DNA from 3 places in the Streptomyces sp. T12 genome. Region 1 is predicted to be linked to each of the others. Evidence: riboswitches for the same ligand, from Rfam matches in the RefSeq annotation. Region 1 holds a riboswitch; each other region holds the start of a gene.
The links. Region 1 has a riboswitch for cobalamin ahead of PBV52_RS50095 (CbtB-domain containing protein). Riboswitches for the same ligand answer to the same signal wherever they lie in the genome.
Positions count from the first base shown of each region.

Region 2: another riboswitch for cobalamin. It lies ahead of PBV52_RS10170 (cobalamin biosynthesis protein); the one in region 1 lies ahead of PBV52_RS50095 (CbtB-domain containing protein).
Region 3: another riboswitch for cobalamin. It lies ahead of PBV52_RS13215 (prenyltransferase/squalene oxidase repeat-containing protein); the one in region 1 lies ahead of PBV52_RS50095 (CbtB-domain containing protein).

Region 1 is NZ_CP117866.1:11,200,953-11,210,988, forward strand. It holds gene PBV52_RS50075 (TetR/AcrR family transcriptional regulator) at 1-496, opposite strand, end outside; gene PBV52_RS50080 (class II aldolase/adducin family protein) at 554-1,240, shown strand; gene PBV52_RS50085 (carbohydrate kinase family protein) at 1,237-2,166, shown strand; gene PBV52_RS50090 (CbtA family protein) at 2,541-3,287, opposite strand; gene PBV52_RS50095 (CbtB-domain containing protein) at 3,301-3,519, opposite strand; cobalamin riboswitch at 3,577-3,703, opposite strand; gene PBV52_RS50100 (histidine phosphatase family protein) at 3,763-4,359, shown strand; gene PBV52_RS50105 (peptidase inhibitor family I36 protein) at 4,460-4,846, opposite strand; gene PBV52_RS50110 (peptidase inhibitor family I36 protein) at 4,867-5,310, opposite strand; gene PBV52_RS50115 (winged helix-turn-helix domain-containing protein) at 5,807-6,619, shown strand; gene PBV52_RS50120 (hypothetical protein) at 6,922-7,680, opposite strand; gene PBV52_RS50125 (oxygenase MpaB family protein) at 7,941-8,801, shown strand; gene PBV52_RS50130 (Rieske 2Fe-2S domain-containing protein) at 8,823-9,869, opposite strand.
Region 2 is NZ_CP117866.1:2,287,412-2,297,447, reverse strand. It holds gene cobN (cobaltochelatase subunit CobN) at 1-2,166, opposite strand, end outside; gene PBV52_RS10175 (cobyric acid synthase) at 2,163-3,674, opposite strand; gene PBV52_RS10170 (cobalamin biosynthesis protein) at 3,671-4,615, opposite strand; cobalamin riboswitch at 4,714-4,857, opposite strand; gene PBV52_RS10165 (trypsin-like peptidase domain-containing protein) at 5,069-9,496, shown strand; gene PBV52_RS10160 (hypothetical protein) at 9,582-9,803, opposite strand; gene PBV52_RS10155 (inorganic phosphate transporter) at 9,847-10,036, opposite strand, start outside.
Region 3 is NZ_CP117866.1:2,955,767-2,965,802, forward strand. It holds gene PBV52_RS13165 (hypothetical protein) at 1-54, shown strand, start outside; gene PBV52_RS13170 (prenyltransferase) at 133-1,203, opposite strand; gene PBV52_RS13175 (class I SAM-dependent methyltransferase) at 1,200-1,934, opposite strand; gene PBV52_RS13180 (glycosyltransferase family 4 protein) at 2,005-3,651, opposite strand; gene PBV52_RS13185 (TetR family transcriptional regulator) at 3,860-4,486, shown strand; gene PBV52_RS13190 (ferredoxin) at 4,800-5,033, opposite strand; gene PBV52_RS13195 (aldehyde dehydrogenase) at 5,037-6,494, opposite strand; gene PBV52_RS13200 (hypothetical protein) at 6,637-6,834, shown strand; gene PBV52_RS13205 (MBL fold metallo-hydrolase) at 6,926-7,954, shown strand; gene PBV52_RS13210 (nuclear transport factor 2 family protein) at 7,972-8,424, shown strand; cobalamin riboswitch at 8,454-8,597, shown strand; gene PBV52_RS13215 (prenyltransferase/squalene oxidase repeat-containing protein) at 8,711-9,946, shown strand; gene PBV52_RS13220 (SCO2322 family protein) at 9,949-10,036, shown strand, end outside.

The DNA.
Region 1 (10,036 bases):
CGTCGTCGTGGGCGATGCCGACGGCCAGCAGGATGAGACGGACGCCTTCCGCCATCCGGCGTTTGTGCGCGCGGTCGGCGGCGCGGGTCTGCTCGGTGAGGCTGCTGCCGAACCACAGGGCCCGGAAGCCGTGTTCGGTGCGGTAGATGGCGGCGTAGGCGTCGATGAGCACGCCGACGGGGTCGTCCCACTGTTCGTCGGCCGCGGCGCGGACGAGATCGTCCATGGCCGTCTCGAGCCGGGCGAAATAGCCGGCCGCGAGGGCGTCGATGATCGCGTCGCGGTCGGGCAGGTACTGGTACAGAGAACCGACCGAGACCTTCGCCTCCGCAGCGATGCGCGTCGTGGTCAGTGCCTGCACGCCTTCGCCGACCAGGACACGTTCCGCGGCCTGAAGGACGCGGGCCAGGCGGGCTTTGCTGCGCGCCTGCTGCGGGGTGCGGCGTAGCGGAACGTGCCATGTGCCGCCGGGCTCCGGGGCCCTCGGGTCCCCCATGTGCGGCCTCCGAACATGAACGTGACTTTGTTTCAGGTTTACGTTACCGTCGCGTACATGACCGACTCAAGCTCGGTGCTGGGTCAGGAACGCGCCGCCGTGGCCGAAGCGTGCCGTCGACTGGGGGCGCAGGGCCTGCTCATCGGCACGGCAGGCAACGTCAGCATGCGGGTCGACGACCGTGTCGCGATCACCGCCACCGGCGCGGTGCTCGCCGACCTGACGGCCGACGAGGTGAGCGTGGTCGACCTCGACGGAAAGGTCGTGGCCGGGACGTTCGAGCCCACCTCGGAACTCGATCTGCACCTGGGCGTCTATCGCCGCTACGGCGCGGGCGCGGTCGTCCACACCCATGCCCCGATGGCGACGGCCCTGTCCTGCGTGCTCGACGAACTGCCCTGCATCCACTACCAGTTGCTGACCCTGGGCGGCTCGATACGCGTAGCCCCGTACGCCACCTTCGGCACCCCGGAGCTCGCCGAGTCCGTCCTGAGCGCACTTCAGGGCCGCAGTGCCGCGCTGATGGCGAGCCACGGCGCGCTCACCCACGCTCCGACGCTGGGCAAGGCGGTCGAGCACGCGCTGCTGCTGGAGTGGGCGTGCGGCGTCTACCAGCACGCGGCCGCCCTCGGAACGCCCCGCGTCCTCGACGAACACCAGCAACTCGCGGTGATCGAGGCCGCGCTCGCCCGGAACTACGGCACCACCCACCCCGTACCACCTGCGCAGGAGGGAAACCGATGAAGGTCGTCACGATGGGCGTGCATGTGCTGGACGTGCTGGTGCGGCCGGTGGAGGCGATACCCGAGGCCCAGGGCGCGACGCTGGTGGAGGACATCAGGATGACCGCCGCCGGGACGGCCGGCGGGACCGCACTGACCCTCGCCAAGCTGGGCGCGTCCGTGAGCAGCGCGGGGGCGATCGGTTCCGACCCCACCGGTGACATGCTGGTCCAACTGCTGGGCGCGGCCGGCATCGACACCCGCTTCCTCGTCCGCCGCACGGACACCCCCACCTCCGCGAGCGTCCTGCCCATCCGCCCCAACGGCGACCGGCCGTCCCTGCACCTGCTCGGCGCCAACATCACCTACGGTCCCGACGACGTGCCCTGGGAGGCGATCGCCGAAGCGACCCACCTCCACCTCGGCGGCCCCGAGTTGATCGGGGTCGAGGCGGCCACGCGCATCCTGTCGTACGCCAAGGAGCACGGCGTGGTCACCTCGGTGGACCTGCTCGCCCCCGGCGTGCTGGGAAGCTTCGAGCAGATCGCCTCTGCTCTGCCGTACGTCGACCACATGCTGCCCAACGAGGACCAGGTCCTCGGTTTCACCGGCGAGGAGGACCTGGTAGCGGGCGCGAACAAGCTCCTCGCTGCCGGAGCCGGCCTGGTCGCGGTCACTCGCGGCGGTGACGGCGCGCTGCTGGCAACTCCGCAGGGCACCGAGAAGGTGCCCGCCTTCGCGATCGACGTGGTGGACACCACCGGCTGCGGCGACGCGTTCTCGGCCGGCTTCGTGCGCGGCATGGGCCTGGGCCGCACCCCGTACGACTCCGCCGTCCTCGGCTGCACGGCGGCGGCGCTGGTGGCACAGGGCCTGGGCAGCGATCACGGAGACTTCGACCTGACTGACGCCGACGCCTTCGCCGCGACACACAAGCCCCGCTTGTGACGTGAGAGGCGGAGCCGACGCGCTCTGCGCAGGGTTACGGCCATGACCATGGCGCAGGGATGGTGGCTCGAGCTGGCCCCGGGGCAGGGCGCCGAGGAGGCGTCGCTGCTCATCCCGGGGTAGGCCGGCCGAGGTGGACGTTCGCCGCCACCGGTGGACCGACAACGAGCCCGAGCAGCCCTCGCAGACTACGGCGGCTTAAGCGGCGCCCCTGGGAGGCACCTGCATCGGCTGACGGTGCTCTGAATCACCAGCGTTCAGCCAGGGCGGCGGAGGCGTCCCACGAACGGCAGGTGCCCGGCAGGCGATGCGACGAGAAACGGCGGGGTCTGCCGGGCGCGCCCCCGGCAGACCCCGCCGAATGTCTCCGACGGTCAGGCGGCCAGCGTGGAAACACGGCCGCGGGCGGGCTGCGGTTCGAGGACGCGTTCGGCCAGGAAGCCGAACGCCAGCCCGAACGCCGCCCACAGCACGGCTTGGATACCGATCGAGGCCACGCGGAACTCCCAGAGGTCGTTCGCCGGGAAGCCCTTCGGAGTGTTGTCCCCGGTTGGCAGGACGACCATCGCGACCGCGATCGCCGCGACGTAGGCGACACCGGCGGTGATGGAGGCGTTCCAGTTGCCCCACGCCGGGGCGAGCCTGCGGCCGAGCAGGATGGCCGCTGCGCCGAGCAGCACGCTCAGCGCGATCATCCCGACGAACAGGACGGTCCGCTCGCTGATGGTGTCGGGGTTGCCGACGGCGGGCGGGTTCGCCGGGTACTTGAGGATCGGGACCAGGTAGACCAGGAGGAACCCGGCGAGCGCGGTCAGCCCGGCCGTCGCCCGGGCGCCGAACCGGCCGATCCGCCCGAGCGCGAAGCAGAACGCGAGCGCCGCGATGCCGCCGATGGCGACACCGAAGACGAGCACGCCCGTGGCCAGACCGGCCGTCGACTGCAGGGTACGGCTGACGAGTTCCTCGCCGCCGTGTTCATGGGAGTTGGCCGATTCGAACGCGATGGCCGCGTCGACGGGGCCCTCCCCGACCAGATAGGCGAAGACGAAGGCGACCACGCCGGCGGCGAGGCCGGCGAGCATGCCGCGCACCAGCAAGGTGCGTACGGTGACGGAGTTCATGGAAGCGGCTCCGTCAGTGGCAGGGGAAGCCGAGGAGGTGGCGGGCGTCGTGCACCCACTCGTGCACACCCTCACCGGAGACCACGGCCGTGGCGCCCTGCTCGGCGCCGACGAAGTACAGCAGGACCAGCATCAGAACGCCGAAGAAGACGGCCCAGGGGGCGATCGCCCGCAGCGGCAGCGGCGTGAGGGTCTGAGTGGTGGGAGTGGGGGCAGCAGTGGACTGCGCCATGGCGAGACCTCCTCGGGAACATCGCGTCCCGCGTCGTGTGGAGCACTCGACGACAGCGTTGGGTCTGACTCACCACCCTCGCCTGGCTGGCCGGGTGGCACACAGTGGCGCGACCGTGCCGGGCTTGCACCGGCTTCCGTGGCGCTGTCGTCCTTGTCGCCCCAGATGGTAGGGGCAATATGAACTTCGGCCAACATGGCGTACGCCACCTACGATGAACCGACCTCGTGGGAAGGGCCTTTCATGACCGTGCGACTCACGCTGCTGTGCTCGGCTGCGTCCACCGAGCGCGACGTGCGCTTCGGCGCGGACGCGCCCCTGGACGAGCGGGCACTGCGGGAGGCGCGGGCCGCCGCCGGAATGCTGCCGGTGGCCGGCGCCAGGTACACCGGGCCTTCGCAGCGGTGCAGGCAGACAGCACAGGCCCTGGGGTGGAACGCCGTTGTCGTGGAACCCGCGCTGCGGGACCTCGACATGGGCAGCTGGCAGGGCCGGACCCTCGACGAGGTCGCGGCCGGCGACGGTGCCGGGCTCGCCGTATGGATGTCGGATCCGGACGCGGCCCCGCACGGCGGCGAATCCGTGGCGGACGTGTGCCGTCGGATCGCCGCCTGGCTGGACGCGCTGCCGGCCGATGCGGGGCAGGTGCTGAGCGTGGTGGAACAGGCCGTGGCGCGTGCCGCGGTGGTGCATGCGCTGGGAGCACCCCAGCAGTCGTTCTGGCGGATCGACGTTCCGCCGTTGGCCGCCTTCCAGCTCACCGGCCGGGGTGGCCGCTGGAATCTACGGATGGTGCCGTATCCACTGCCCCGCACCAGCGGGGGAGGGCAAGCGAGTTGACGAGGTAGAGGGTCTGCTTGTCGCGACGTGGAGCGTCGTCTGTGACCGTGCGGGCCGACGCGACGACCGCGCCGGCCCGTACGACCGCGGTGTCACCGACTCAGCACTCGCCCCGCCAGACGACACGTGTGATGGTGAGCCCCGGCTCGGCGTTGGCCTTGTACCTGCCCGGCCCGGGGTTGTAGTGGAAGCAGTCGGTCGACGGCTGGCCGCCGAGGAATGACGTCACATCGACGTGGTCCGCCCCCGGGAAGGCGACCCCGTTGTTGAAGATGGAGCCGACGGCCAGGTTGCCGGACCAGTTGCCCTCGACGGCGAGGAGGAGCCGTCCGGTCTGGTTGGCGCCGCTGTAGGCGCAGAAGTTCCCCTTCGCGCAGCCGGGCGGGTTCGGCTCCGCGGATGCGGTCGGGGCGACCGCGAGGACGCCGAGGAAGGCCGCCGCGACGGTGCCGGTGCCCAGTGTGGCGAGTCGCTTTCCGGTCAGCATGGTGAGAACCCCTCCCGTAGTCAGCACTCGCCGCGCCATACGACCTTGGTGATGTGGACGCCGGCAGCCGCGTTCACCTTGTAGGCGCCGGGGCCGGGGTTGTAGTGCAGGCAGGCCGTTTCCCCGCCGCCCCCGGGCGACGTGTACGTCACGTCGACGTGGTCGGCGCCCGGAAAAGCAACCCCGTTGTTGAACACCGACCGGATGGCGACGTTGCCGGTCCAGTTTCCCTTGGTTTTCATGACGAGTTGCCCGGTCTGGTTCTCTCCGCTGTAGGCGCAGAAGTACTCCTTCGCGCAACCGGGCGGATTGGGTTCGGCCGAAGCACTCGGCGCGGTGGCCAACACGGCGGTGAAAGCCGCGGCCACCACCGCTCCGATAGCAGCACGTTTGTGCATGTCGTTCTTCCCCCTTGGCCGGTGGTGCAGGTCTTGGTCGCGTACCTCCCTCAGACTGCCCGTCACCGACGGCTCCTGCCAGGTGATTCGGCGTGCGCCGAAAGGTGCTGGTGACGGGTCGGATGGACGTGCACGCCGCCCATCGAGGCCATGTGGCGCGCGGTGACCGGGGGAATGCGGTGGCGAGTTGGCGTGAAAGGATATTTCGGGACCTGCTTATCCAAGCGACCATTTCATGCAGATACTTCGGCAATCGCATGACCGATTGTGAGAGTTCCCCGTGCTCCGTGTGCATTTCACGCACGAAGACCTGCTCAGAACGCGCGTCGCCGCCTCTCCCGACCCCTTGTGGGAGATCGTGCTCAGTGCGAATCTTCTGGCGACGCGTCAGGGTCGGGCCGTCTTCGGGGCCTGGCGCACGCAGGCACGGGCCCGGTTACGGCGACTGCCCCCTCAACAACTGCACTTGGTGAAAACACTGGCACCGCCCCGCGGCAACTTCCCCGATTTCCTCAATCCGGCGGAAGCCTCACAGGGGCTGCCAGAAGGTGTCCGGGCGATTATGTCGACGCCTCGCCGGCGGCTGGGCGAGGAGATGAACGTGCTCACGGCGGCGCCGTCGTGGCTGCGTCCCCTCGCGGACGGTGAGCCCGCGGCGTTGGAGAACCTCGGGCAGGCGCTCCACGGATACTTCCATGCGGCCCTGACGCCGTTCTGGTCCGCGGTGCGGGCGCAGATCGAGGCCGACCGGGCCGTACGCGCGCGGGAAATGCTGCGGGGCGGTGTCGACGCGCTGCTGTCGACACTGGGCCCTTCACTTCGCTGGCGTCCGCCGCTGCTGGAAGCGGAGTACCCACTCGATCGCGACCTGCGTCTCGAGGGCAGGGGACTGCTCCTGGTGCCCTCCGTCTTCTGCTGGCAGGCACCGATCACCCTGACCGACCCGCGCCTGCCGCCCGTGCTGGTCTATCCGGTCGCCCGGACACACCACTGGTGGCTGCCTCGGCAGGCGGCGGCCGGCACCCGGACGCTCGGCAGACTCATCGGCCACGGGCGGGCGGCCGTGCTCCAAGCCCTGGAGGACGGCTGCACGACGAGCGAGGTGGCCCGGCGCGCGGGGGTGACCCCGGCGACGGCCAGCGAACACGTCAAGGTCCTGCGGGAGGCAGGGTTGACCGCGTCGGTCCGCGACAGGAACACCGTGCTGCATGTTCCCACTCCGTTGGGGTTCAGCCTGCTGACGGCGAACCGGTCCCGGGAGGCGCCGACGGAGGGAAGCCCGTGCTGTGACAGGGAGGGCACCTGCTGCGGTACCGCGCCGGGGAACCCGGATGGTCACCGCACTCGCCGGGTGCCGGTTCGGGGGAGCCGATGATGTACACAGGTGCACGGCGTGGGCCGAGCCGATGAAAAGGCGTTCATGATGGGGCACTGTCCGGGGCGCGGGGGCGCCCAACCGTCCTACGACGGCCAGCACCTCTGCGCGGCCGTTGTCGACCGACTCACGTTCCACGGCGCCATCACCAGGCCGGCACCGAGTCCTGCCGTCTCGCCCACACCGAGGCCCAAGCCGAACAAGCGGAAACCGGCTGACCAGCCGTCACGCATGGGCCATAACCCATTGACCCCAGTGTCCGCCACGCGCACCCGCCGCATCACAGCCGACGGCGTCCCGGATCAGGACCGGCCGCTCCCTGCCCCCATTGCCGTCCCGCCAGGTCCGCCCGTCGATGGCGGAGGTACTCGCGGGGTGGACGGGGTGTCGTCGTCCAAGTCGCCGCGCAGGGCGGCGAGGGCGAAAGCCACCGTGGATGCCAGGATGAGCAGCGCGAGCGGCCCCCAGATCGCCGGGATCGCCCATATCGGCCAGTCGTTGGCCGCCTGTGCCCAGAGCGTCAGGATGGCTGTGGCACCCATGCCGACGCCGTGCCACCGCACCACGGTCGCTGCTTTCGCGTGACGCCGCTTGCCCCGCGCCAAGAGTGGCCACAGTCCTCCGACCAAGGCGGTCAGGCCGAACGAGATACAGGCGAGCGCGCCGCCGAGGCGGTCCTCGGGCCAGCCCACGGGCCCGGACGACGTCTGCTGCCGCCGTCCGTCGGCGTCCCGGACCTCGACGACCTGCCCGTGCCAGATCAGGCCCACGACCTTGTCGCCCGGCTCCATCTCCGACACCACCGGATCCGTCTGCGGGAACGTCACTTCCCACGGCTTGCCGGTTGGCAGCAGCAACTCAGCCTCTGGTGACTTGTTCCTCTTTCCGCGGTGCGTTTCGGCCGTCTGAACGGTGAATTCCTGCTCCCACAGACAGCCCGACGCCTTCACCGGGACGGTGGCACACGCCGGCGCGGCACGGAATTCCCGCTCCCGCTCCAGCGCACCGCGGACCTCGAAGGCTGACGCCACCCCCATGACGAGAGCGACGCCGGCGATCATCAGCCACGCGACGCTCCGTATCACCCTGTGCCCAGCCGAGCTCACCGTGCCTCCCCACCATTCCCACGCGTCCCCCGCCCGTACATTTGAACACGGGCCAGGTGGCTGCCCATTTCCGGGCGTGCCCGACGACCTGCCGTACGTGTGGCCGGCATCGGACCGTGAGCACGGCAAGCGCCCACCGGTCGATGAACCGCGCCGTCCTGCCCGGGTTCGGGCGGGCATCGCGGACACTGGGCAGCAGGGAAGGGAGGCCGACCGTGCTGACCGTAGTCCGTGAACAGCTGGGCCAGGCCCTGTTCCGCCGCGTCGCCGGCCCCGACGGACCGGCGACACGTGCCCGCATCCACCACACCCCCGGCCCGCGCTGGTTCGGACCGGACCGCCCGATCCGCACCGTCCACGGTGACGCCTCGATGTTCATCGGCGGGCTCGGCGCACTGCTGCTGCAGTCCCTGCATCCGCTCGCCATGGCGGCGGTGGCCGGACACTCCGGTTACCGCGGCGACCCGTGGGGCCGACTGCAGCGGACCAGCACCTTCCTGGCCGTGACGACCTTCGGCACCGCCGCGGACGCCCAGCGGGCGGTCGACCACGTCCGCGGCATCCACGAACGGATCCGCGGGACGACCGCCGAGGGCGTGCCGTACCACGCGGCCGATCCGCACCTGCTCGGCTGGGTGCACGCCGCCGAGACGGACAGCTTCCTGCGCGCCCACGAACGCTACGGAGCCCGCCCGCTGGACGCGGCCGGCTACGACGCCTACGTCGCCGACACCGCCCGCGTCGCCGAGGCGTTGGGGGTGAGCGACCCACCGCGCGACCGCCGCGAGCTGTCCGAGCGCCTGACCGCCTACCGACCTGAGCTGAGGGCCACAGCCGAGGCGCGGGCAGCCGCCCGCTTCCTGCTGTTCCAGCCACCCCTGCCGCTTGCGGTACGGCCCTTCTACGGCGGGCTGGCCGCGAACGCCGTCGCGCTGCTCCCGCCCTGGGCCCGAGGCATGCTGTGGCTGCCCCGGCTGCGGGTCGTCGAGGACCTTGCCGTACGCCCCACCGGACAGGCCCTGACCCGGACCATCCGCTGGGCCATGACCCCGCCGCGCCAGTCCCGTCCCACATGAGCGCCCGGAACCGCCGGCTCTTCAGGTTGAGGTCGCCCTCGCCTCTCCCGGCGCCGGGTAGAACTGGCGGGCCCAGTGGCGGAACAAGCCGATGGCCTCGTCGCTCGCGGCGAGGCGGGGTCGTGGCTCATAGCGTTTGGTGTTCCAGATCCTCAGGTCCTGATGGACCTTGCCGACCGCGGTGCGCAGCATCGCGTGGGCGAAGGCCCGGTGCAGGCCACGCCGTGGGAGCGACGCTTCAGTGGCGTCCTGCTTGCGGATGTCTGCACAGGCCGTCGCGACCAGCATGTGGGTACTTCGGGGCCCGGTCGGTGTGTGCATGACCCACAGGTAGCTGACGAGTCCGAGCGAGGGCAGCGGGAGCTCGACGCGGAGATGTCCAAGGCCGGCCAGGAGAAACGTATGGTCGGCCTGGATCTTCTGTCTGAGGGCGGGAGGCCGGTCCAGCCCGAGGCGCAGACGCATGCGCAGGAGCGGGCCTTGGGGCGTCGGCGGGTCGAGTTCCTGCACGGAGACGTGGTGCAGGACCGGGAGATGCCGGTAGTCGAGGGTGTTCTCGATGATCTCCTGGGCGTGGGTGTGCACTTCCGTGCTCCAGGAGGCTGTCGGAACGACTCCGGCCTGGGCGGTGCCAGGGACTTCCCAGGTGGGTGGAGCGCCATCCGGCTCGTGCCAGGCGAAGAGGAAGCCGTTGCGCTCAATGACGGTGTGGTGCTGCAGGCGGGCGCGCGGAGGCGGGCCGTCGGGCGTGCCGACGCACGTGCCGTCGGGGGCGAAGGCGAAGCGATGGAAGGGGCATACCAGGTTCTGGCCCTCCACGGTGCCGCCCGCCCCCAGATGAGCGCCCAGGTGCGGGCAGTAGGGATGCACGGCGCGGGGCCGGCCGTCGCGCGTGCGGTAGAGGACGATGTCCTCGTCCATGAAACGGCGGGTCAGGACGTTGCCGGGGGCCAGTTCGCGTGACCGCGCCAGGCAGAACCAGCCACTGGGGTACGGCAGATGCCGCCCCGGCTCGTCGACGTCGGCGTGGGGACTACGAGACCGGGGAAATTCGTCCCTCATCGTCATGGGCGGCAGCCAAACACAGGAAAACGCCCGGCATTCAGCCCACCCAGCAAGATCCCCCTTACGGGGTACCTGCCGTCCATATCGTCACAGGTCCTCTCGGGCATCACTACGATCGGTCGCTCTGAGTAATCAGTCAGGGGCGGTTCGGCATCAGTGGCGGGGCGCTC
Region 2 (10,036 bases), 8.9 Mb from region 1:
CTCGACGAGGTCGGACAGCTCCACCGGCACCTTCACCGGCGCACCCGGCTCGGACAGCAACTCCTTCTCGTCGAGCCCGAAATGAGCGGCCAGGGAAGCCCGCAGCCCCGGCAGGGCATTGGCCTGCCCGCCCCACACCTGCGAGGCGCGCAGCACGGCGAGTACGAGGTTGACGCGCGGTTCACCGACCGGCCCGCCGCCGAGGATGTGCAGCCCGTCGCGGATCTGCACGTCCTTGATCTCGCACAGATAGCCGTCGATGTGCATGACGAACTCGTCGAAGGTCTCGTCGTCCGGCTGCTCGTCGACATGCAGGTCGTGGTGGAGTTCGGCCGCCTTGACCAGCGTCCAGATCTGCGCCCGGACCGCGGGCGCCTTCGTCGGGTCCAGGTCGGAGACGAGCGCGTACTCGTCGAGGAGCTGCTCCAGCTTGGCCAGGTCGCCGTAGGTGTCGGCGCGCGCCATCGGCGGCACGAGGTGGTCGACGACCGTGGCGTGACCGCGGCGCTTGGCCTGGGTGCCCTCGCCGGGGTCGTTGACGATGAACGGGTAGATCAGGGGCAGATCACCGAGCACGGCGTCCGGCGCGCAACCGCCGCTGAGCCCGAGTCCCTTGCCCGGCAGCCACTCCATCGTGCCGTGCTTGCCCATGTGCACGATCGCGTCGGCGCCGAAGGAGTTCTCCAGCCAGCGGTAGGCCGCCATGTAGTGGTGGGACGGCGGCATGTCCGGGTCGTGGTAGATCGCGATCGGGTTCTCGCCGAAGCCGCGCGGCGGCTGGATCATCACGACGACGTTCCCGAACTGGAGCGAGGCGAGGACGATGTCGTCCCCGTCGACGTACAGCGAACCCGGCGGCTCGCCCCACGCCTGAAGCATGGCGTCGCGCAGCTCGGGGTCGAGCTTGTCGAACCAGGCCCGGTAGTCGGCCAGCGGCACGCGCGCGGGCGCGGAGGCCAACTGGTCCTCGGTGAGCCATTCGACGTCGTGCCCGCCCGCCTCGATGAGGCGGTGGATCAACTCGTCGCCATTGTCGGGGTACTCGGTGAGGCCGTACCCGGCCTCCTTGAGGGCGTCCAGCACGCGCACGGCCGAGGCGGGCGTGTCGAGGCCGACCGCGTTGCCGACGCGCGAATGCTTGGTCGGGTAGGCGGTGAACACGAGCGCGAGCTTCTTGTCGGCGTTCGGCTTGTGCCTCAACTGCGCGTGCCGTACGGCGATCCCGGCGACGCGCGCGGCCCGCTCCGGGTCGGCGACGTACACGGGTACGTCGTCCGGGCCCTGCTCCTTGAAGGAGAAGGGGACGGTGATGAGGCGCCCGTCGAACTCGGGGATCGCGACCTGCATCGCCGCGTCCATGGGGGAGAGGGCGGCGTCGGACTCGTCCCAGGCGGCCCGGGACGAGGTGAGGCAGAGACCTTGCAGCACGGGGACGTCGAGCTCGGCCAGCCTGCCGATGTCCCACGCCTCCTCGTCACCGCCCGCCGACGCCTGCGAGGCGTGCGTGCCGCCCGCCGCGAGGACGGTGGCGACCAGGGCGTCGGCCTTGCCGAGGATCTCGTACAGTTCCGCGTCCGCACCGCGCAGCGAACCGCAGTACACGGGAAGGGCGTTGGCGCCCCGCGCCTCGACGGCCTCGCACAGGGTGTCCACGAAGGCGGTGTTGCCGCTCAGCTCGTGGGCCCGGTAGAAGAGCACGCCGACCGTCGGACGGCCGTCGACGAGGGGACGCTCGCCGTGGACGCCGTACTCCGGCATCTTCTGCGGCTCGACGAACCCCTCGCCCGTCAGCAGCACGGTGTCGGAGAGGAACCGCGCGAGCTCGGTGAGGTTGGCGGGCCCGCCCTCGACGAGATACTTCAGCGCCTCGGCCACCACACCGGCCGGCACCGACGACTCGGCCATCAACTCGGCGTCCGGAACGGCCTCGCCGCCCAGCAGCACGGTCGGGACACCGGACGCCTTCAGCCTGGCGAGCCCGTCCTCCCAGGCCCGCTTGCCGCCCAGCAGCCGTACGACGGCGATGTCCGCGCCGTCGAGCAGCGCGGGCAGCTCGCTCTCGACGTCCACGCGGGTCGGGTTGCCGATCCGGTAGTCGGCACCGGAGGCGGCCCGGGCCGCCAGCAGATCCGTGTCGGCGGTCGACAACAACAACACAGTGCTCATGCGGGCGCTCCCGGTGGAATGAAAGGCAGTCCTTGCGGCGCGCCCGACTCGATGAGCCGCCAGAGCGCGTCCGTGTCCGCGTGCTGTTCGATCAGATCGCCGAGCCGGTCGAGCTGCTCCTCGCGCAGCGCGGCGAACGAGGTGTCGGCGGCCGGCACGAAGCGACGGCCCGCGGCGGCCGCCACCTCACGCAGAAAGGCCCGCCGGAAACCGTCCGACTCCAGCGAGCCGTGCCAGTGCGTGCCCCAGGTCTGACCGACCCGGCAGCCGTCCAGGAAGGGGGCCCCGTCGCTGATCTCGGCGACCCCGTGATGGATCTCGTACCCCTCGACCTGCTCGCCGAGGGCTTCCCCGGTCGGCCGGGTGAGGGTCTTCTCGCGGGCGAACCGCACCCGCACGGGCAGGATCCCGAGCCCGTCGACGTGGCCCCTGCGGCTCTCGACCTCGTCCTCGATGTGCTCGCCGAGCACCTGGAAGCCGCCGCAGATGCCGAGGAGGGGCTTTTGTTCGGCGGCCCTGCGCTGCAGGGCCTGGGCCAGCCCCCGCTCCCGGAGCCACTCAAGGGCCTTGACCGTTCCCCTCGTACCCGGAACGACGACGAGATCGGCGTCCGCGAGCTCCTCGGGCCGGTCCACGAACCGCACGACCACACCGGGTTCGGCGGCGAGGGCGTCCACGTCCGTGAAGTTGGACATGAGGGGGATGGCGCAGACGGCGACGCGCAGGACGTCCTCGCCGACGGGCGAGGAGACCTGGGATTCCCGCACCGCCCCGCGCAGCGACACCCGCAGCCCGTCCTCCTCGTCGATGCCCAGGCCGTGCTGGAAGGGCAGGACGCCGTAGGTGTGGCGCCCGGTGAGCCCGTGCAGCATGTCGAGCCCGGGCTCCAGGAGGCTGACGTCCCCCCGGAACTTGTTGACGAGGAACCCCGCGACGAGAGCCTGATCCTCGGGCGACAGCAGGGCGAGGGTCCCGAAGAAGGAGGCGAAGACGCCACCACGGTCGATGTCCCCGACCACGACCACAGGAAGCCCGGCATTCCGGGCGATCCCCATGTTCACGATGTCGGTCCGCCTGAGATTGATCTCGGCCGGGCTCCCGGCCCCCTCACAGATCACCGCGTCATACGTGCCCCGCAACTCGGCGAGACAGTCGAGCACCGTCCCGAGGAGTTTCTGCTGCCGCCCGCCGTGATACCCACGGGCACTCATCTCCCCGACCGGCTTGCCCATGAGCACGACCTGGCTGCTCTGCTCGCCACCGGGCTTGAGCAGCACGGGATTCATCAGCGCGGTGGGCTCGACCCGACAGGCCTGTGCCTGCATGGCCTGCGCCCGCCCGATCTCGGCCCCCTCCCGCGTCACGAACGAATTGAGGGACATGTTCTGCGCCTTGAAGGGCGCGACCTTGACCCCCTGCCGTACCAGCCACCGGCAGATCCCGGCGGTGACGACGCTCTTGCCGGCGTCGGAAGTGGTACCGGCGACGAGAAGCCCACCGCCCGTCATGACGTACGCCCCTTCACGATGCGGCGCACGGCGACACTGACGCCGAGCGCAAGCCAACTGACGCGCTGGGAGAGCCGTACGGCACGCTCGATGTCGTGCGTGGCGACGGCGCGCCCGGCGGCACCGTTGAGCACGGGCCGGTGCTCGACCCGCCCCCCGTACGACAGGGTCCCGCCCAGCCGCACCCCGAGGGCCCCGGCGAACGACGCCTCGACCGGCCCGGCGTTGGGACTCGGATGCTTGGCGGCGTCGGCACGCCAGGCTCCCACGGCCCCCCGCGGATCGCCCCCGGCGACAGCGGCGAGCACGGCGGTCAGCCGCGCCCCCGGCCACCCGGCGACGTCGTCGAGCCGGGCCGAAGCCCACCCGTACCGCCGATACCGGGCCGACTTGTGCCCCACCATGGCGTCAAGGGTGTTGACGGCCCGAAACCCGACGAGCCCCGGCACACCACCGACGGCTCCCCACACGAGAGCCCCCACGACGGCATCGGAGGTGTTCTCGGCAACGGACTCGACGACGGCCCGGGCGATCCCGTCCGAGTCGAGCGCCTGCGGATCCCGACCGCACAGATGCGGCAGCCGCTCCCGGGCCCCTTCGACGTCCCCCGCGTCCAAGGCCCGCCCGATGCCCCGCGCCTCGCGCGCGAGCGAGGTCCCGCCGACAACGGCCCAGGTGGCGGCGGCGGTCAGCGCGACGGAGGCGGCAGGGGAGGTACGTACGACACGAGCGGCGAGCGCCCCGACCGCAGCGGCGCCTCCGGCGCACACGGCGGTGTGCACCGCACCCCACGCGCGGTGGTCGCGCCACAACACCCGTTCCACCGCAGCGGCAGCCCGCCCGAACGCGGCGACCGGATGCCCCCGGCGCGGGTCGCCGAGCAGCAGATCACCGAGAAGTCCGGCGGCGGCGCCGTACGCGAAGACGCGATCGGCACGCATCGGGGTCAGCCGACCGCTGGGTCAGACGCGGGTCTGATACTGCATGTCGATCGGCAGGCGAGCATCGCGTTATGTCCTCACTCAGGGTGTCCACGCCCTGGTTCGACGAGACCGGCGGCGAGAGTTCCTGGCTCCCGGGGCTTTCTACCCCGGTGACAGTGGCGGGACCGCGCCGGACTTCCACCGGCTTCCTCTTCTGCCGCCGTACATGGCTCCGGAAGTCCACCACGGGGTTGGAAGGGGCGTCAACTTGCCGTTGACCTGCGAGGGGAGAGTGTGCAGAACCCCACACGAGTGACACCGGCTAGCACGTCGCCAGGGCCCAGAGGACCGACTCGGAGTCAATTCCCCGTGGCGGGTGGCGTTGCGTGAAGCCGGTTGCGGCGGGGGGCGGCGGGACCTCCAATACGTCGTACGAAGCACTACGAGCCGGGGGGAACTCCACCAAACCGTATGACTATTGATGACACCGGTGTACCGGGAGAATCCGCTCGATTCCTGGAAGAGTTCGGCGCGACGGTGGTACGGGTGTGCGGCGGCGACGGGCGGCCCGTCGGGACCGGGTTCCTGCTGGCACCGGGCACGGTGGCCACCTGCGCCCATGTCGTCGCCGACGCGCTGGGCACCGACGCGGGGTCGTCGACGCCGCCCGCGGCGCCGGTGACCGTGGAGTTCCCGCTGCGGCCGGGCGCGGTGAGGTACGAGGCGTCGGTGTCGGCCTGGCGGCCGGTGGCGGGGGACGGCACCGGGGACATCGCACTGCTGAGGCTGCCGGAAGGGGCGCCCGCCGGTGCGGTCCCTCTCGCGGACGCCGGCGACGTCTGGCACCACCGCTTCCGCGTCCTCGGCTTCCCCGCCAGCGCCGAGCACGGCGCCTGGATCGGCGGCCGGCTGCTCGGCGCGGTCAGCCAGGGCTGGATCTCGATGGAGACGGACGGCACGGCCCACCGCATCGCCCCCGGATGCAGCGGAGCACCGGTCTGGGACGAGGACATCGGCGCGGTCATCGGCATGACGGTCGCGACCGACCGCGGTGCCTCCGCCGTGACGTCGTATCTGATCCCGGCCGCCGCCCTCCTGGACCTCCAGCCGGGCCTGCGCCGCTGCCCCTACCAAGGGCTCGACGCCTTCCGCGAGGAGGACGCGGAGTACTTCTTCGGCCGTGAGGAGGAGACCCGTCGGCTCCTCGACGCGGTCGAACGGCACTTGGTGGTGCCGGTCGTCGGCCCGTCCGGCAGCGGGAAGACCTCCCTGGTACGGGCGGGAGTCCTGCCCCGTCTGAGGGCCGAGGGGTTCACCGTCTGCGAGCTCCGCCCCCTGCCGGGTACCCGGGCGTCGGTGACGGTGGCCCGGGCGGTGGTGGGGGTGCTGGAGGCGGGGACCTCCGCAGCCGCAGCCGCATCCGCAGGGCCGGGCGGCGACGCTTCTGCTGCGGCTGGCTCCGCTTCCGGACCCTGGGCAGTGCCGTGCCCTCGTCCAGAGCCGGGCTCGACGTCTGCGTCCGGTTCTGCACGCCCGTCCGGTCCTGGCACGGTCCCGGCCCACCCCGCGCCCGCCGCACCCGGCCCCGCCCTGGCCGTCGTCGAGCACGAGCGCGCCGCACTCGTCCTGGCCGACCTGCTGGACTCCGCCGACGGCACGACCCCCGCCGAACTCGGACGACGTCTGCTCGACCACTGCGGCCCTCGCGGCCACGTCTTCTTCCTGAACCAACTGGAGGAGACCGTCGCCGCCGAACCGGCCACCGCCCGCGCCCTGCTTGCCCTGATGGTCGGTATGGTCTCGGTCCCGGCCGAAGGGCGGCGGCTGCGCGTGGTGGCCACCCTGCGTTCGTCCTGCCTGGACGAGCTCGCCGACCCCGGCACCGCCCGCTTCCTCAGCGACTGTGCCCAAGTGGTCGCGCCACTCGGCCGATCGGGCCTGCTGCGTGCCGTCGAGGGACCCGCCGCCCGGGTCCCCGGCCTCACCCTCGACACCGGCCTGGCCGAACGCATCGTCGACGACGCCGAGGACGAACCGGGCCATCTGCCTCTGGTGGAGTTCGCCCTCACGGAACTCTGGGCGCACGAGAAGGGCATCCGCCTCACCCACTCCGGCTACGAGGCCCTGGGCGGTGTCGCCGGCGCCCTGTCCGCCCACGCCGAGCAGCGGGTCGGCGAGGTCATCGTCGCGCACGGCGAGGCCCCGGTCCGCCGCCTGTTCACCCAGCTCGCCCGCCCCGACGACGCGGGCGGCTTCACCCGCAAGCCGGTACGCCTAGCGCCCCTGCCGCCCGAACTCCGGGCAGCCGCCGAGGCCCTGGCGACCCGAACCCGCTTCATCCGCATCACCCACGGCCCCGACGACGACCCCATCGTCGACCTCGCCCACGAGGAACTGGTCCGCGCCTGGGGCCCCCTGAAAAAGTGGCTGGACGATTCCCGCGACTTCCGAGCCTGGCAGGAACGGCTGTTGCAGGCACTCGCCCACTGGAAGGAGACGGGGGAGGAACCGGGCGCGCTGCTGCGGGGGACGATGCTGGCCACGTCGCTGGAGTGGCTGGGGGATCCGGATCACCGCGAGGACATCACACCGGCGGAGCGTGACTATGTGCAGCTCAGCCGCAGGCATCAGCAACGGGGCCTGCGGTGGTGGCGGCTGGCGGCAGCGGTGATGGTCGTGCTGGCGCTGGTGGCGGGCTGTCTGGCGGTCGAGACATGGCGTGGGGGACTGGCCCTGGAGGAACGTGTGCGGACCATGGCGTCCCGGCGGCTGACGGAGGAGGCCGCCCGGCTGGCGACGACCGATCCGGGCATGGCCGCGCGGCTGTCCGTGGCCGCGTGGCACAACGCACCCGCCAAGGAGGCTCGGCAGGCGCTGCTTCAGGCCTACCTCGGCGGCATGTCGGTGATCTCCGGGCACGCGGGGCAAGGATCCGAGCCCATCCGGAGCATCGACGTCACCCCGGACGGCTCCACGGTCGTGACCACGTCCGCCAGCCGGGACGGCGTCGCGCACGCCCGGGTGTGGACGGGGCTCGCCGACGGGCGGGCGAGCTGGTGGCAGGTGCCGGGTCTGACCGGTGGAGGAGCTCCCGAACGCGCCGAGCTCAGCGATGACGGCGGGCTGCTGGCCATCGTGTCCGCCGACGGGTCGGTCCACTGTTACGACGTACGCGCCCACCGACACGTGTGGACCGGTCACCAGCCTGTACTGGGGACCGGGCGCATGGGCCACACGGCGGCGCTCGACTTCTCGGACAGCGGTCGGCTGCTGCTGCGCCTCGTTGCTGACCATCTCGCCGAGCGAGGGGCGGCGCGCAGCTCCCGTGTCCAGGTCTGGCAGAGCCGGACAGGAAAGCCTCGGAAGGCGTCGCAGCAGGGGCTGCCGAGCGGTCCGGAGGCGAACGACGCCGCGCTGGTCGCGGAGGGCCGGGAGGTGGTCTATCTCAGTTGGTACGAGCGCGGCGGGGAAGCCCGGGTGCAGAACCTGGTGACGGGCGGGAACTCGCGCACGGTCGCGGACGCCGAATGGCTCTCCCACCGGGGCACCGGGGTCGTCAGGGACCGGGGGCACGGGTGGCATCAGCTGAAGCGGTTGACGGGCTCCCGTGGTGTCACAGGACGGCGGTTCCTGGCCGTCGAGCCGGAGGGTTCGGACCTCACCGGTCGCTATGCGCAGGTGAGGAACGGCACCCAGGTGAGCCCGTACGAGGTGGTCGACGTGGAGACCGGCAGCCGGTACCGCGTGCCGGGCTTCGCCCGGCGCGCGACCGGCGAGGAGGAGCCCGTCGGTGTCCTCCCAGGCGAGAAGGCCGGGGCCACCCCGCGCATCCTGGTGGCCTCCGGGTCAGATCTGCTGGTGCTGAGGACGCGGGAGGAGCACAGCATGCCGCTGCCGGACCCCGAGCCTGGTGTCGAGAGCGGGGAGGGCTCCTCGTACATGAGAAGCCTGGGAGGCGAGTACCGCGCGCACATCCAGAACGCCGGCAGCAACGGCACGACGCCTGTGACACTGGTCGTGGCCCGCCGGGGCGAGGAAAGCCGAGCGGAGCCGGTGACGCTCGAGGGATTCAAAGGGGAGACGCCCCAGGGGTTCTTCACCACGGACGGCGACCACTTGGTCGTCTGGGCCCATGACAAGGTCGCCGTCGTAGATCCGGACAGCCCGCAGGACATGCGGGTGCGGTCCTTTCCGGGCACCGTCGCGGTCGTTCCCCTCCAGGACAGCGAGGTGGCGATCCTGGCGGACCGTGGCCTGGTCCGGTACGACGTCGCGTCGGGCGTGGACACGGTCCTGGACGAAGATCCCTGCGGCAAGCCGGGACAACTGTGCCGTGGGCTCGCCGTCCGTCCCGGACCCCGTGACGAGGTGGCGGTCGGTCACAGCAGCGGCGAACTGGTCAGCTGGAACACCGAGACCGGGCAGGCACGCAGAGAAACCGGCATCACGGTGGCGGACACAGGGAGGTATCCGAGAAGTCTGGCATTCGATCCGCGGGGCCGGACGGTCGCCACCCCGCTGGACGCCGGAACCATCCAGCGATGGGACGTGGAGACCGGCGAGCGCGTGGGACCGGCCGTCGAGACGGACGACCTCTTGTCCGCGGTGACGCTGGCCGACGACGGAACTCTCCTCCTGGCCAACATTGACGGCGGCCTGTCCTTGTGGCGACCTGGGGACCGCGAACCGTATGTCACGTTCCCGTTCGGTGGCCCCCCGGACGGCACCCACCTGACGGCCGACCATGTCACCTACCACCACGGCAACTCCGAGCTGACCATCCCCCTGGACCCCGAGGCCTGGCACAAGGCCCTGTGCCGTCAGTGGACCCCGTACACCCCGGAGGAGCGGCTCATCCTCGACCGCGCCGGATCGGTGACGGACTCGCCGTGCCCGTAGCGGCCCAGAAAAGCCGACCGGGCGGGCGCGAGGACAGTCGTCCCCGCACCCGCCCGGTGCGTGCCGTATGTCAGACGAAGCCGACTCAGGCCACGATCAGATAGATCCCGTACCCCACGGCCGCCGCACACGCCGCGAAGCACGCGTACGCACCGGTGACCGCCAGGGCGGCCGAGCCGCCCTGGGCCGAGGCCTTCTCCTGGCGGGACAGGCCCGCGATGCCGAGGGTGAACAGGCCCACCAGGGCCACCGTGACCACGAGGCTGACGCCGAAGACGGAGCCGAGGGCCGCCCAGTCGATCTTCATGATTCTTCTTCCTGGGTAACTGGGGTGAGTAACCGGGTGGGGGTCAGACGGTGGCCTGCGAAGGCGCCGACTCGGAGGACGGAGCCGGGATCGTGGCCGCCAGCTCCTCGGTCGCCGTGCTGCCCGCGGGCGGCGGGGTCACGGCGGCCATCGCCGTGGTGACGACGCCGGCCGGCTCGTCGGTCTCGTTGACGTTCGTGTGGTCGATGACCTCGCGGCGGGAGAGCTTCCAG
Region 3 (10,036 bases), 8.2 Mb from region 1:
GTGGTCTACCTGTTCGTGGGCCACGCGATCGCCAATCGCGTACATCGCCACTGACGCCTTGAGGGGCGCGGGGAACTGCGCGATCAACCACAGACAACCCGCACCCGCCAGACGGCAAGGACATCCGAGCTCTCAGCTGCAGCAGTCCGGGTCCAGCCCCGTCGGCAGGCGATCCCCGCCGAACACCGCACACGTCGCCTCATGCCCGCCCAGCGCCGCGACGGCCAGCAACAGCGAACCGGCCGTCCAAGTCGTCAGCTCGCGCGGCCAGATGGCGTCGTCGTCGAAGACGTACCCCGTCCAGTACAACCCGCTCTCCGGGTCGCGCAGGTGCTGGATCGACTGGAGGATCTCCAGCGCCCGGTCCGACTCGCCCATCGCCCACAGGGCCAGGGCGAGTTCGGCCGACTCGCCGCCCGTCACCCACGGGTTGGGCACGACGCACCGCACCCCGAGGCCGGGGACGACGAAGCGCTCCCAGCCCTCCTCCATCCGGGACTTGGCCTCGGCGCCCGTCAACGCGCCGCCCAGCACCGGGTAGTACCAGTCCATCGAGTAGCGGTCCTTGTCCAGGAACCGCTCCGGGTGACGACGGATCGCGTGCCGCAACGCCCCCGCAGCCAACTCCCAGTCCGGCTGCAGCTCTTCCCGCTGCTCGGCGATGGCCAGCGCGCACCGCAGTGCGTGGTGGATCGAGGAGGAGCCGGTCAGCAGGGCGTCCTGCGTCGCGGTGCCGTCCTCGTCGCGCCGCCAGCCGATCTGTCCGCCCGGCTGCTGGAGCTGGAGGACGCACTCGATGGCCGCGTAGACGGACGGCCACATGCGGTCCAGGAACGTGTCGTCGCCGGTGGAGAGGTAGTGGTGCCAGACGCCTACGGCTATGTAGGCGACGAAGTTGGTCTCGCGGCCGGTGTCGGTGACGTCGTCGAAGGCGCCGTCCGCGTAGGCGGCGTACCAGGAGCCGTCCTCGTTCTGGTGGGTCGCCAGCCAGGTGTACGCCCGCTCGGCGGCCGCGTGCTCACCGGCCGTGTCCAGCGCCATCGCCGCCTCGACGTGGTCCCACGGGTCGAGGTGATGCCCGCGGAACCAGGGGATCGCCCCATCCTCACGCTGTACGGCGAGGATCCCTGCGACGGTCGCGGCGGCCTGCTCGGCGGTGAGGACCCCGGGCAGGACGAGGTGTTCTGTCCGGGGAGTGGTCACGAGGTGGCCACCTGAGGCAGGTGGGGCTTGGTCGCGTACGCCACGAAGCTCTTGCCGATCAGCGGGTTCAGCGCCTGTTCGGCGACCCGGGTGGCCAGCGGTTTCTTCATGATGTCCCAGACCAGGAGCTTGTGGTACGCCCGCACCGGCAGCGCCTTGTCGTTGTCGACACCGAACGCGCACTTCAGCCACCAGTACGGGGAGTGCAGGGCGTGGGCGTGGTGGGTGCCGTACGGCTTCAGGCCGGCCTCGCGGATCTTCGCGAGCAGTTCGTCCGCCTTGTAGATGCGGATGTGGCCGCCCTCGACCTCGTGGTAGGCGTCGGACAGCGCCCAGCAGACCTTCTCGGGGCCGTAGCGGGGGACGGTGATGGCGATACGGCCGCCGGGCTTGAGCACCCGGACCATCTCGGCGAGTACGCCCTTGTCGTCCGGGATGTGCTCCATGACCTCGGAGATGATCACGACGTCGAAGGACTCGTCGGGGAAGGGGAGGGCGAGCGCGTTGCCCTCCATCGCCGTCGCGGTCGCGCCCTCGGGTGCCTCCCCGGCCTCCTTCATCGCCGCGAACCACTTGGCGACCTCGCGGATCTCCTCCCCGTTCTGGTCCAGCGCCACGACCTGGGCACCGCGCCGGTAACACTCGAACGCGTGCCGGCCGGCACCGCAGCCGAGGTCCAGGACGCGGTCGCCCGGGGCGAGCGGGAACCGGGAGAAGTCGACGGTCAGCACGTTGGCCTGCTTTCGCGGTCGGAGCGGTTGGAGGGGCGGGGGTCGATGGTGCGGTGGACGGGCGCGGCGGTCATGAGGCGGCCTCGGTCACGCGGACGGCCTCGCCGTCCCTCGCGGCCTCGGTCACGCGGGCGTCCTCGCCGCCCCCCGCGGTCCCAGTCACGCGGGCGTCCTCGCCGCCCCCCGCGGTCCCAGTCACGCGGGCGTCCTCGCCGTCCCTCGCGGCCTCGGGCCCTCGCGGGGCATTGGCCACCCTTGCCGGTGCGGCGTGTGCGGGAGTCGCCGCGGAGCGGCCGGGAGTCGGGGCCGCGGAGCGGGCAGTGCTTGCCGCGGAGCGGCGTGGGGCACCGCCCGTGGAGCCAGGGCGTACGTCACCGCCCGCGGAGCCGAGGCGTGGGTCACCGCCCGTGGAGTGGGCTATGGCCTCGCGGTAGCGGGTCACCGTCCCCTCGGCGGCCTTCGCCCAGGTGAAGTTCCGCAGGACGCGGTCACGCCCGGCCGCTCCCAGGCGGTCGCGGAGCTCCGCATCGCCCAGCAGTCGGCTCAGAGCGGCCGCCAGCGCCCCGGGGTCCCCCGGCGGCACCGCCAGACACGTCTCCCCGTCGCGCCCGGCGACCTCCGGGATCGCCCCGCCGGTCGTGGCGACCAGCGGCGTCCCCGTGGCCATGGCCTCGGCGGCCGGCAGGGAGAAGCCCTCGTACAGCGACGGCACACATGCCACCTGCGCCGATCGGACCAGGTCGACGAGCTCCGCGTCGGAGATGCCCTTGACGAACTCGACGGCGCCTTCGAGGCCGTACCGCTCGATCGCCTGCGCGACCGGCCCCTCCTCGGACCGCTTGCCGACGACGACGAGGTGGGCGTCGGGGTGCTCGGTGCGGACCTTGGCGAGCGCCTCGACGAGGAAGACCAGGCCCTTCAGCGGGACATCGGCGCTGGAGGTCGTGACGATCCGGCCGGGGATCTGCCGTACCGACGCATCCGGCGAGAACAGGTCGGTGTCCGCGCCGATGTGGACGACGTGGATACGGTCCTGGCGTACACCGAGGTGGTCGACGATCTCCGCGCGGGACGTACCCGACACGGTCAGTACCGACGGAAGGCGGCGCGCGACCCGCTTCTGCATGCGCGTGAAGGCGTACCACCGGCGCACCGACATCCGCCGCTGCCAGCCCTCAGCCGCGTCCAGCTCCAACTGGCGGTCGACGGTGATGGGGTGGTGGATGGTGGTGACGAGCGGGGCGCCGACCTCGCCCAGCAATCCGTACCCCAGCGTCTGGTTGTCGTGCACGACGTCGAACTCGCCGCGCCGGGCGCGCAGATGGCGGCGGGCGCGCAGCGAGAAGGTCAGGGGCTCGGGGAAGCCGCCGGTCCACATGGTGGCCACTTCCAGCGCGTCGATCCAGTCGCGGTACTCGTCGCGCCCCGGCGTGCGGAAGGGGTCGGGCTGGCGGTAGAGGTCGAGGCTGGGGAGCTCGGTGAGGGTCAGCCGGCCCGCGTAGTCCGCGCCCTCGTCGAGGACGGGGTAGGGCTGGGAGCCGATGACCTCGACGCGGTGGCCGAGGCGGGCCAGCTCGCGGGAGAGGTGCCGTACGTAGACGCCCTGGCCGCCGCAGAACGGGTTCCCTTTATAGGTGAGAAGCGCGATGTCGAGCGGTCGCTCGCCGTCGGCGGCAGGGTCCTGTGGAGACCCGGCCTCCCTGGCCTCAGCGGTCACTCTGGGCCCCCTTCTCCCTGCACGGTCCCGCGAGATTACGCCGGGACGCTAATCTAGAACAAGTTTCAGACTTGATCGTTCAAGAGGCTCTGAATCTACCGGCAGGTAGCGCCGCTGTGAGCGATGGATCAGGTGATTCACGCCACGACCGACGCCCTGGCATGCTGTCCGGTCACTCACCCTCACCGACTGTCACGGAACGGGATCCATGCCTGCGGAAGCCAGTAGCGCAAGCCCTGCCTCACCGCCCCTCACCGAGCGGCAGGAGGCCCGGCGTCGGCGCATCCTGCACGCCAGCGCGCAGCTCGCCAGCCGGGGTGGTTTCGACGCCGTACAGATGCGGGAGGTCGCGGAGTCCTCGCAGGTGGCGCTCGGCACGCTGTACCGCTACTTCCCGTCCAAGGTGCATCTGCTGGTCGCCACGATGCAGGACCAGCTGGAGCACATGCACGGCACGCTGCGGAAGAAGCCGCCGCAGGGGGAGACGGCGGCGGAGCGGGTGGCGGAGACGCTGATGCGGGCCTTTCGCGCGCTGCAGCGCGAGCCGCACCTGGCCGACGCCATGGTCCGGGCCCTGACCTTCGCCGACCGGAGTGTCTCGCCCGAGGTCGACCAGGTCTCCCGCCAGACCACGGTGATCATCCTGGACGCCATGGGCCTGGCGAACCCGACACCCGAGCAGCTCTCCGCCGTCCGCGTCATCGAGCACACCTGGCACTCGGCCCTGATCACCTGGCTCTCGGGCCGCGCCTCGATCGCCCAGGTGAAGATCGACATCGAGACGGTGTGCCGGTTGATCGACCTGACGGCGCCGGAGCCGGAGGCCCGGGCCTAGGCACACGAAGGACCTACGAGCACACGAAGGACCTACGAGACGGGTTCCCTTCGCCGGTATTACCCGGATCAGGTGATGGGGGTCGCCTTCCGGTCTTCCGACCTCTCGGTCTTCCGACTTTCCGGCCTCTCAGCCCGGACCGTCGACGTCGGCCCCAGCGGAAGCCGTCTGCTTCCCGCCAGAGTCGGCTACTCCGGTTCGAACTCCCTCACTCGTCCCGTAGGCCGACTTCCAGGATAGAACTTCCGCCCGAGGAAAGAACCACCTGCAATGGTAATTTTTTTGGCGAAATCGGACGACTCCTCGGACGGCACTACTCCTCGGGCGGGAACACCGGCTCCCCGCTCCCCAGCAGCGTGATCACGATGGCCTCCACCGGGCAGCTCTCCGCCGCGGCAAGGATCTTCTCGTTCGCGTCGGTCTCGGGGTCGGCCGGATGGGACTGCCGGCCGGTGTCGAGGTGGAAGCCGTCGGGGGCGTGGTGGACGCACTGGGCCGAGCCGATGCACACCGACCGGTCGACCTCGACGTGCCAGCGGTCACCCATCCCCTACGCCTCCCAGCCCGCCGGGAGGTGGATCATCTTGTGCTCCAGGTATTCGCCGTAGCCCTCGGGGCCGAATTCGCGGCCCAGCCCGGAGTTCTTGTAGCCGCCGAACGGGCCCAGCATGTCCAGGCTGAAGGTGTTCACCGAGTACGTGCCGGTACGGACCTGGCGGGCGACCTCGATGCCGTGCCCGGTGTCGGCCGTCCAGACGCTGCCGCTCAGGCCGTAGTCGGAGTCGTTCGCGATCTTCACGGCCTCGGACTCGTCGCCGTAGGGGAGGAGACAGATCACGGGGCCGAAGATCTCCTCGCGTGCGATCCGCATCGAGTTGTCGACGTCTCCGAAGAGGGTCGGCTCGACGTACCAGCCCCGCTCCAGGCCCGGCGGACGCCCGCCGCCCGTCAGGATCTTCGCGCCCTCCTCCTGCCCGATCCGGATGTAGTCGAGGTTCCTGCGCTGCTGCCGCTGCGCCACCAGCGGGCCCACCTGGGTCGCCGCGTCCAGCGGATCGCCGACCACCAGCGCGCCGGCCGCCGCGGCGAAGGCCTCGGCGAACTCGTCGTAGCGGGAGCGGGGCAGCAGGATGCGCGTCTGGGCCACGCACGCCTGGCCGTTGTTCATCCAGGCTGCCGGGACGACACCGGCGACCGTCGCCTCGACGTCCGCGTCCGGGAGGACCACGGCCGCCGACTTGCCGCCCAGCTCCAGCGTCACGCGGGTGAGGTTGCGGGCCGCGACCTCCATCACGCGCTTGCCGGCCGCCACCGAGCCGGTGAAGGAGACCTTGTCGATCCGCGGGTGCCCGACCAGGTACTCGCTCACCTCACGGTCCGCCGGGAGGATCGACAGCACGCCCTCCGGCAGCCCGGCGTCCTTCGCGATCTCCGCGAGGAGGTAAGCGTCGAGCGGCGACTCCGGCGACGGCTTGAGCACCACCGTGCAGCCGGTGAGCAGCGCGGGCGCGAGCTTGGCGGCGGCGACGAACTGCGGGACGTTCCAGGGGACGACGGCCGCCACGACCCCGACCGGCTCGCGCCGCACCAGGATCTTGCCGAGGACTCCGTCGCGCGTCTCCTCGTACGTGAAGTTCCGTGCGACCGTGATCGCCGCGTCCCACACCATCATCGCGCCGAGCGCCTGCGCGAGGACGCTCCAGGAGTACGGGGAGCCGTTCTCGCAGGAGATCACGCGGGCGATCTCCTCGTGCCGCAGGGCGATCCCGTCCTTGATGCGGGTGACGACCTCGATCCGCTCGTCGAGCGACATCCGCGGCCAGGGCCCCTCGTCGAACGCCTTGCGCGCGACCGCGACCGCCCGGTCGACGTCGGCCGGCGAGGCGTGTGGCACGCGTCCGATGACCTCCTCCGTGTGCGGCGAGATCACCTCGATGACGTCCTTGCCCAGGGGGTCGGTCAACTCCCCGCCGATGAACAGCTGTCCGTGTTCCACGAGCTCGGTCATGGCCGACGCCTCCTGCGGAGCTGGAGCGGGATTCCTTGGTTTCTGACGCTGTTTCAGGAACTGATACCAGTTCTACCCGGAGGAGTCCACGGAGCGCACACACCTCGCCCCTACGCTGAGCGAGACAGCGAGGGGGCACGGGATGGCAGTTCGCGCGCGCGACTGGGCGGTGTTCGCCACGGCACTGGCGGTGGCCGTCGGCGGCGCCGTATGGATGGCGTCGACCTGGGGTGACGTGAAGCGCGAGAACGGCGTGTCCGTGCACCGGGAGACGAAGAGCCCGGAGGAAATCAGGGAGTACTGGACGCCGGAGCGCGTACGGAACGCCGAACCCGAGTGACCCGACAGCCAGGTGACTCAGGCTCCCATCGGAACCTGTTCTAGTTATAGTGGGCCGGTGGCCGGAACGTGGCGCGGCGATTGGGGATCCCATGGCGCAGGTGTACGACCATGGCGGCGGCGTCCGGTCCATCGAGGTCCCCATCCCTGACAACCCGCTCGGCCACACCCTCGTGTACGTCGTCGACACCGACCGCGGCCCGGTGCTCATCGACACCGGCTGGGACGACCCGGCCTCCTGGGACACCCTCGCCGAGGGCCTCGCGGCATGCGGCACCGCGCCCGGTGAGATCCACGGCGTGGTCATCACCCACCACCACCCCGACCACCACGGCCTGTCCGGCCAGGTGCGCGAGGCCTCCGGCGCCTGGATCGCGATGCACGCGGCGGACGCGGCGATCGTGCGGCGCACCCGCGCGACCCGCCCCGAGCGCTGGTTCTCCTACATGGCGGACAAGCTCACCGCGGCCGGCGCCCCCGACGCCCACGTGTCTCCGCTGCGCACCGCCCGCCGCCGGAGCACCCTGCCCGGCTTCTCCCCCGCCGCGCCCGACCGCGAGATCGTCCCCGGCGACCTCCTCGACCTCCCCGGCCGCCGCCTGCGCGCGATCTGGACCCCGGGGCACACCCCCGGCCATGTCTGCCTGCACCTGGAGGAGGAACACCCGGCTCAACTCCCGGGCCACGGCCGCCTGTTCTCCGGCGACCACCTGCTCCCCGGAATCACCCCGCACATCGGCCTGTACGAGGACCCCGACGACACCACCGTCACCGACCCCCTCGGCGACTACCTGGCCTCCCTCGAACGCGTCGGCCACCTCGCCCCCGCCGAGATCCTCCCGGCCCACCAGCACGCCTTCACCGACGCCGGCGCCCGCGTACGGGAGTTGCTGCTCCACCACGAGTCCCGCCTCACCGACCTCCTGACCCTCCTCGCCGAGCCCCTCACCCCCTGGCAGCTCGCCGAGCGCATGGAGTGGAACCGGCCCTGGGACCAGATCCCGTACGGATCACGGAACATCGCGATCGCGGAGGCCGAGGCCCATCTGCGGCGGCTGGTGAAGCTGGGGAGGGCGGAGGCGGTGGCCGGGAGTGAACCGGTGACGTACGTGGCCGTATAGAGATGACCATGAACGCCATGGATCCTGTGGACCGGCTGCTCGCCGAACGCGCCTGCGAGCGCATCGTCGTCGACTTCGTCCACCGCCTCGACCTCGGCGAACCGTCCTCCGTCGGCGAGCTGTTCACCGAGGACGGCACCTGGGAGTGGCCGGCGGGTGAGCGGCTGGTCGAGGGGCGGGACGCGTTGCGCGCGTACTTCGGCTCCCGCCCCGCCGACCGTCTCTCGCGGCGCCTGATGTCCAACATCCTCGTCACGGTGACGTCCCCCGACACCGCGACGTCGACCTCGTACTTCACGACGTACCGCGTCGACGGCCACGAGGGCGGCCTGGTCCCGCCGGGGCCCCCGGTCCAGGTGGGGCACTACGAGGACACGTTCCGCAGGCCGCCGGACGGCACATGGCTCCTGTCCGCCCGGATCCTCCATCTCGCCTTCGCCGGACCGACCCCGCGCCCGCCCAGGCCATGAAGGCCTCGCACCACCTCCCCTCAGCCGTTTCCCTACGGGCCGGTAGAGTGACGGCGTCGTCATCACGCCCGTACAGGGGGAAGCCGGTGCAAATCCGGCGCTGACCCCGCAACCGTGAACCGGTCGTCAAAGGCCGGTGAGCCGGATCGCCCCGTACGGTTCGTGACCGGCTCACGTGCCCCGGCAGCCGGCCGGAGCACGGCACCGTCGAGGTATACGGAGCCGAGCCGCCCGGGGGTCCCCCCTGTGCTGCCCGGTTCCCCTTAGGGAAGGGCACCCGCCGATCATGTACGTCCGCCGCAGCGCCGCGGTCCTGGCCGCCACCGTCGTGATCGGTACGGCGACGCCCGTCACCGCCGCCGACTCCGCCCCGTCCGCGTCACCGTCCGTGGCGATTCCCACGGGCTTGTACGGCACGACCGACCCGACGTACGACGGTGTATGGCGCCAGTCCCTCGCGCTGCTCGCCCTGGACACGGTGGGTGTGAAGCCGGCGGCGAAGGCCGTGGAGTGGCTGACCGGGCAGCAGTGTGCCGACGGGGGATTCGCCCCGTTCCGCGCCGACGTCTCGAAGGCGTGCGACGCGAAGACGCCGGTCGACACCAACAACACGGCCGCCGCCGTCCAGGCCCTGGCCGCGCTCGGCGGGCACGACGCCGTGACCGGCAAGGCGGTCGCCTGGCTGAAGAGCGTGCAGAACAAGGACGGAGGCTGGGGGTACGCGGTGGGCGGCCCGAGTGACGCGAACTCGACCTCCGTCGTGATCGGTGCGCTCACGGCCGTCGGCGAGAAGCCGGGCGACGTACGCAAGGGGGGCAGGTCGCCGTACGACGCCCTGCTGTCCCTCGCCATCCCGTGCGGCGAGGACGGCGGCGGCGCCTTCGCCTTCCAGCCGGACAAGAAGGGCAAGCTGGCCGCCAACGCGGACGCGACGGCCGCCGCCGTGGTCGGTGCGCTCGGCAAGACGCTCGCCGGTGCCGCCCCGAAGCCCACCGCCGAGGCCCTCGCCTGCAAGAACGCCGCCGACCCCGAGCAGGCCGCGCGCAACGGCGCCGCTTACCTCGTCAAGGCCCTGGCCAAGGACGATCACCTCACGTCGGCCATGCCCGGCGCCGAGAACCAGCCCGACTACGGCAACACCGCCGACGCAGTCCTCGCCCTGTCCACTGCCGGCCACGGCGACAAGGCGGCCGACGCCATGCGCTGGCTGGGCTCCCACTACCGGCAGTGGGCCGAACAGGCAGGCCCGGCCGCATACGCCCAGCTGATCCTCGCCGCGAACACCGGCTTCGACGTACGAGACTTCGACGGCACCGGCGACGACCTGGTCGAGCGCCTCACCGCCACCGGCCCCGCCCCCGAGTTCGTCCCAGCCGTCAAGTCGCCCACGGCGAGCGACGTCCAGAAGCAGGCCGACAAGGACGATGACAACGGCGTCAGCGTCTGGTGGATCGTCGGCGTCGGCCTGGTCGCGGGCATCGGCGTCGGCTTCCTGATCAGCGGCCGCAATAAGGGCAAGTGACCGTGATCCGCCGCGCTTTCACCCTCCTTCTGACCGCGCTGGTCCTCCTGACCGGCGCGGCCCAGGCCGCCCACGCGACGGGCTACCGCT